2 regions of the Nocardioides ginsengisoli genome follow, and region 2 is predicted to be linked to the other one. Evidence: riboswitches for the same ligand, from Rfam matches in the RefSeq annotation. Region 2 holds a riboswitch; the other holds the start of a gene.
The links. Region 2 has a riboswitch for glycine ahead of gcvP (aminomethyl-transferring glycine dehydrogenase). Riboswitches for the same ligand answer to the same signal wherever they lie in the genome.
Positions count from the first base shown of each region.

Region 1 (3,344 bases), on a different contig from region 2:
GCGTAGAGGTCGCTGACCGACTTGGTCGACTCGAGCTCGCCGCAGGACTCGCCGGCGGTGATGGTGGCGCCGACCTCGGGGAGGTCGACGTAGACGACGTCGCCCAGGGCGTCGGCGGCGTAGGCGGTGACGCCGACCTTGGCGTTCTCACCGTCGACGGCGATCCACTCGTGCTCGGCGGTGTACTGGAGGTGCGTGGGGTTGCTCATGATGGTCTCCTGGAAGTCTCAGCGGTTGCGGTTGTAGAAGGGGAGCCCGACGATCTCGGCGTCCTCGAGGGTGCCGCGCAGCGACACGGCGAGGCGGGTGCCGACGGCCGCGAGGGACGGCGGCACGTAGGCCATCGCGATCGGCCTCTCCAGCGTGGGGGACGGCGACCCGCTGGTGACCTCGCCGACCTCGGCGCCGGTGGCCGGGTCGACGACGGCGTAGCCGGCGCGGGGGGAGCGGCGGCCCGACGAGACCAGCCCGACGAGGACCCGCTGCGGGCCCTCCTCCTTGCGCCGCGCGAGCGCGTCCTGGCCGACGAAGCCGTCGGGCTTGTCGAGGACGACGACTCGGCCGAGGTTGGCCTCGAAGGGTGTGATGTCGCGGTTGAGCTCGTGCCCGTAGAGCGGCATGCCCGCCTCCAGGCGCAGCGTGTCGCGGCAGGCGAGGCCCGCGGGGATCAGGCCGTGCGCCTCGCCGGCCTTGCTGAGCGCGGCCCAGATCGCGGCGGCGTCGGCGGGACGGCAGTAGACCTCGAAGCCGTCCTCGCCGGTGTAGCCGGTGCGGGCGAGCAGCACGTCGATGCCGGCGAGCGTGCCCGCGTCGATGGCGTAGTACTTCAGCGACGGCACGTCGAGCTCGGTCAGCTCGGCGACGATCGCCGCCGAGGCCGGGCCCTGGACGGCGAGGAGCGCCCACTCGGCGGAGGTGTCGCGGACCTCGACGTCGTACTTCTCGGCGCGGGCGGCGATCTCGGGCGCCACGACCGCGACATTGCTCGCGTTGGCGACGACCATGAAGTGCTCGTCGGCGAGGCGGTAGACGACCAGGTCGTCGATGATCCCGCCGTCCTCGGCGCAGATCATCGAGTAGCGCGCGCGGCCCACGCCGATCGCGGACGGCCGGCCGACCAGCGCGAAGTCGAGGGCGGCGCCGGCGCCGGGGCCGGTCAGCTCGATCTCGCCCATGTGGGTGAGGTCGAAGAGCCCGGCCTGGGTGCGGACGGCGCGGTGCTCGGCGGTCTCGGAGCCGTAGCGGACCGGCATCTGCCAGCCCGCGAAGTCGGTGAACGACGCACCGAGCTCGCGGTGCACGTCGTGCAGCGGGGTGAGCCGCGGGGTCCCTGAAGGGGTCGTGGTCATGTGGGAGGCTTCCTCGTGGAGAGCACGGCTGACGCCGCACTCGTGGCTGGGTTGCCTCCCCGCTCTGTCATCGCTACCTGAGAGCTTCACCGTCCGGTCGGACGGCTTGCACCGTGGGTGCGGGCCGGTGGATCCGGTCCGACTTTCCAGAGTTCGCCTCGTCCCAGCGGTCAGGGGTGCCTGAGAGATTCTTGGGGAGATTTGCTCCTTCGGCGCTCCGTCCTCGTGGGTCGGAGACTCTCCCGCTGGGGTTCGAACAGCGCGATGTGGAGTTGTGAGGGGGAGCATACGGCATCCGGGCGTCCGCGCACGTACGATCTGCCGGTGCATCACCCCGACCCCGCGCCGCTGACCCGGATCGACCCCGACGAGCTGGCGATCACCCTGAAGGTCCTCGCGCAGGTCCCGCAGCTCGACCCCGACCACGACGACGTGCGCACCATGAAGCGCGCCGCGTCGTACATGTACAAGCTGATCAAGAAGCAGCGGCGCGCCGAGATCCGGATGGAGCGGCAGCGCCACGACCAGGACATCATCGAGCTCACGGCGACCGGGTCGAAGATGCGCATCGACGACGAGACCGCCGGCATCCCGCTGGTCTCGACGGCGAAGGGGGCCTTCGCGGGCGAGCTGCTCACCGCGCGCGGGTGCTACATCTGCAAGGAGGACTTCACCCTTGTCGACGCCTTCTACCACTGGCTGTGCCCGCGCTGCGCCGCGATGAGCCACGCCAAGCGCGACCAGCGCACCGACCTCACCGGCAAGCGTGCGCTGCTGACCGGCGGCCGGGCCAAGATCGGCATGTACATCGCGCTGCGGCTGCTGCGCGACGGCGCGCACACCACGATCACGACCCGCTTCCCGAAGGACGCCGTACGGCGGTTCGCGGCGATGGACGACTCCGCCGACTGGCTGCACCGGCTCAAGGTCGTCGGCATCGACCTGCGCGACCCCACCCAGGTGATCGCACTGACCGACGACGTCGCCGCCGACGGACCGCTCGACATCATCATCAACAACGCCTGCCAGACCGTACGACGGCTCCCGGGCGCCTACTCCCACCTCATCGACGGCGAGAACGCGGCCCTGCCGAGCGCGGAGTCACTGGGCGTGAAGGCGCTGCCCGAGATGGTCACCTTCGACCGGATCTCCGAGGCCCACCCGGCCGCCATCGCCGGCGCGCTGTCGACCACCGCGGTCGCCCACCACGACGGCGAGTCGGCCGAGGCGGCGCTCGCCGCCCACAACGCGGCGTCCCTGACCGCGCTCGCGCTCAAGGCCGGCAGCGCGTCGCTCGAGTCGCACCTCGCCGGCACGGCGATCGACGCGGGCGGCCTGATTCCCGACGTCCAGACCAACAACTCCTGGACCCAGGTGCTCGACGAGGTCGACCCGCTCGAGCTGCTCGAGGTGCAGTTCTGCAACTCGATCGCGCCCTTCCTCATCAACTCGCGGCTGCGCCCCGCGCTGCGGGCGGCCGTGCAGGCCGGCGCGCGCCGCGCCTACATCGTCAACGTGTCGGCGATGGAGGGGCAGTTCTCCCGTCGCTACAAGGGCGCCGGCCACCCGCACACCAACATGGCCAAGGCCGCGCTCAACATGATGACCCGGACCTCGTCGGGCGAGATGTTCGAGACCGACAAGATCCTGATGACCGCCGTCGACACCGGCTGGATCACCGACGAGCGGCCGCACCACGAGAAGCTGCGCATCGCCGCCGAGGGCTGGCACGCCCCGCTCGACCTGGTCGACGGCGCGGCGCGCGTCTACGACCCGATCGTGCGCGGCGAGGCCGGCGAGGACCTCTACGGCTGCTTCGTGAAGGACTACGAGCCCTCTCCCTGGTGATCCCTCACACACCGCACCTTGTGTTGCGGTGCGTCACGGGTGGACGATGCGGGACGCAGATCGCGCCAGCCACTCGGGGCCGGCGCTCACCGAGGAGGGTGTGCATGACCCAGGTGGAGGGCGCCCATTCGGCGCTGGATGCGGAGC
Region 1 is NZ_BAABAC010000003.1:205,141-208,484, reverse strand. It holds gene gcvH (glycine cleavage system protein GcvH) at 1-209, opposite strand, end outside; gene gcvT (glycine cleavage system aminomethyltransferase GcvT) at 228-1,349, opposite strand; glycine riboswitch at 1,404-1,506, opposite strand; glycine riboswitch at 1,507-1,604, opposite strand; gene AB4880_RS00990 (SDR family NAD(P)-dependent oxidoreductase) at 1,674-3,197, shown strand; gene AB4880_RS00985 (amino acid permease) at 3,302-3,344, shown strand, end outside.
Region 1: it holds a riboswitch for glycine, as region 2 does, so the genes downstream of both, gcvT (glycine cleavage system aminomethyltransferase GcvT) here and gcvP (aminomethyl-transferring glycine dehydrogenase) in region 2, are expected to answer to the same signal.

Region 2 (3,344 bases):
TGAGGTGCGAGACGTCGCCGCCGAACTTGCCGGGCGCGGCGTAGCCGAGCAGCGCGTTGAAGTTGGCGCCGTCGATGTAGACCTGGCCGCCGTGGGAGTGGACCAGGTCGCACAGCTCGGTGATGGTCTCCTCGTAGACGCCGTGCGTCGACGGGTAGGTGACCATGATCGCGGCCAGCGTGTCGGAGTACTGCTCGCACTTGGCGCGCAGGTCGTCGAGGTCGACGGTGCCGTCGTCCTCGGCCTTGACGACGACGACGCGCATGCCGGCCATGACGGCGGACGCCGGGTTGGTGCCGTGTGCCGACGACGGGATCAGGCAGACGTCGCGCTGGTCCTGGCCGTTGGCGCGGTGGTAGTTGCGGATCGCGAGCATGCCCGCGAACTCGCCCTGCGCGCCGGCGTTCGGCTGCACCGAGACCCGGTCGTAGCCGGTGACCACGGCGAGCCACTCCTCGAGCTGGTCGATCATCCGGCGGTAGCCGTCGGCGTCGGCGGCCGGCACGAACGGGTGCAGGTTGGCGAAGCCGGCGAGCGAGATGGGCTCCATCTCGGTGGTCGCGTTGAGCTTCATCGTGCACGAGCCGAGCGGGATCATGCCGCGGTCGAGCGCGTAGTCGCGGTTGGAGAGCCGCGCCAGGTAGCGCAGCATCGAGGTCTCGTTGTGGTGGGTGTTGAACACCGGGTGGGTCATGAACTCGGTCGCGCGCCGCTGGTCGGCAGGCAGGCCGGCGAGGGGCGTCGCCTCGGCCGGCGTGACACCGAAGGCGGTGTGCAGCGCCCCCAGGGTCGTGGCGTCGGCGGTCTCGCCGAACGCGATGCCAACGGTGTCGGCGTCGACCTGGCGCAGGTGGACGCCCTCGGCGCGAGCGGCCGCGACGACGTCGGCGGCGCGACCGGGCACGCGCACCTGGATGGTGTCGAAGAAGGTGTCGCTGACCAGCTCGAGGCCGGCGTTGGTGAGCGCCGCGGCGGCGCGGCCCGCGAGCTCGTGGATGTCGCCGGCGATCTCGCGCAGGCCCTGGGGACCGTGGTAGACGGCGTACATGCCGGCGGTCACGGCGAGCAGCACCTGCGCGGTGCAGATGTTGGACGTCGCCTTGTCGCGGCGGATGTGCTGCTCGCGGGTCTGCAGCGCGAGCCGGTAGGCCGGGCGGCCCTCGGCGTCGACGGAGACGCCGACCAGGCGGCCGGGGAGCTGGCGCTCGAGGCCCTCGCGGACGCTGATGAAGCCGGCGTGCGGGCCGCCGTAGAACAGCGGGACGCCGAAGCGCTGCGCGGAGCCGACGACGACGTCGGCGCCGAGCGCGCCGGGCGCCTCGAGCAGGGTCAGCGCGAGCAGGTCGGCGGCGACGACGGCGAGGCCACCGCGCTCGTGGACGGCGTCGATGACCGGCTTGATGGTCGGCACGCGGCCGCTGGCGCCGGGGTACTGGATGAGGACGCCGGACACGTCGCCCTCGGGCAGGCCCTCGCTCAGGTCGGCGACGAGGACGTCGATGCCGATGCCCTCACAGCGGGTGCGGACGACGTCGAGCGTCTGCGGCAGCGCGTCGGCGTCGATGACGAAGGGGCCGCTCGCCTTGCGGTTGGCGCGGAACGCCAGGGCGACGGCCTCGGCCGCGGCGGTGCCCTCGTCGAGCAGCGACGAGCCGGCGGTGGTGAGGCCGGTCAGGTCGGCGACCATCGTCTGGAAGTTGATGAGCGCCTCGAGCCGACCCTGCGAGATCTCCGGCTGGTACGGCGTGTAGGCGGTGTACCAGCTCGGGTCCTCGAGCAGGTTGCGTCGGATGACGGCCGGCGTCACGGTCGCGTGGTAGCCGAGACCGATCATCGGCTCGCCCGGGACGTTGGCGCCGGCGAGCTCGCGGAGCTCGGCGGCGGCGGTCTCCTCGCTGACGCCGGCCGGGAGGCCGAGCGGGTCGGTCGACCGGATGGACTTCGGCACGGCCGCTTCCATCAGGGCGTCGAGGGACGCGTAGCCGAGGCGGTCGAGCATCGACTCGACCTGGCTGTCGTCGGGGCCGATGTGACGGTTGACGAAGGGTGCGCTCATGGGCTGGGTGGCTTCCTTTGGGATCGGATGATCGAAGCCTCCCCCTCTGTCGTCGCACCAGCGCGACTTCAGAGTTGCCTGCTCTGCACGGTCCTTGCGCCTGAGAGGTTCCGGGGAGGGATTGCCCCTTCGGCGCCAGCATCACGAAGGAGTCTGGACTCTCCCGTGCAGCATCAACAGCAGGTCCAGACTAACAGCAAGAGCCCGCGTGCGCGGGCTCCTGCTCGTCAGTCGGCCAGTGGGGTCGGCGGTTCAGCCGACATTGCGCGCCGCACGGCGCACTGCGAGCTCGTCGCCCGCCACCGGCGCGTCGGCGTCCGCGGTGGACTCCGCGGCCGACTCGCTGGGCAGCTGGGCCAGGGTGCCCTCGATCTCGCGCCAGACACCGCCGATGGCGATGCCGAAGACGCCCTGACCGCCCTGGAGCAGGTCGATGACCTCGTCGCTGCTGGTGCACTCGTAGACCGAGGCGCCGTCGCTCATCAAGGTGACCTGGGTCAGGTCGTCGGTGCCGCGCTCGCGCAGGTGGCCGACGGCGGTGCGGATCTGCTGCAGCGAGATGCCGGCGTCGAGGAGCCGCTTGATGATCTTGAGGATCAAGATGTCGCGGAAGCTGTAGAGCCGCTGCGAGCCGGAGCCCTTGGCGCCGCGGACGCTGGGCTCGATCAGGCCGGTGCGGGCCCAGTAGTCGAGCTGGCGGTAGGTGATGCCGGCGGCATTGCACGCGGTCGGACCGCGGTAGCCGAGGTCGCTGGGCAGCGGCGATACGTCGTCGGTGAAGAGCAGACCCTGCTCCTCGGCGACAGCGGTCGCCGCAGCGGTGTCCTGACCGACCTTCTCAGGCTGCTGCTCGTTCACGGGGTCCTCCACGGGGCGCGTTGCACTGCTGTCATTCGACGTCTTCCAAGGTACGGCTGTGGCCTCGGACCGGTCAAAGATGTCGCCCCGCGTGTCGGGAAAAACCCTCAATCTCAACCTGAGGTTGAGACTATTGGCCCGGCCCGAAATCGTCGGGCGAGACGTGGTCGAGGAACTCGCGGAAGGCCTCCACCTCGTCCTCCTCCTCGGCCGGCGCGGCGAGCCCGGCCTCGGCGAGGACGTCCTCGGCGCAGTAGATGGTGGTGCCGGTGCGCAGCGCGAGCGCGATCGAGTCCGACGGCCGCGCGCTCACCTCGGCGCCGGAGGCGAAGACCAGCGTCGCGTAGAAGACGCCGTCGCGGACGTCGGTGATCTTGACCTGGGTCAGCTCGTTGCCGGTGGCGGCGAGGATGTCCTTCATCAGGTCGTG
Region 2 is NZ_BAABAC010000049.1:101,545-104,888, forward strand. It holds gene gcvP (aminomethyl-transferring glycine dehydrogenase) at 1-2,056, opposite strand, end outside; glycine riboswitch at 2,135-2,232, opposite strand; gene AB4880_RS24150 (MerR family transcriptional regulator) at 2,309-2,914, opposite strand; gene AB4880_RS24155 (bifunctional nuclease family protein) at 3,045-3,344, opposite strand, start outside.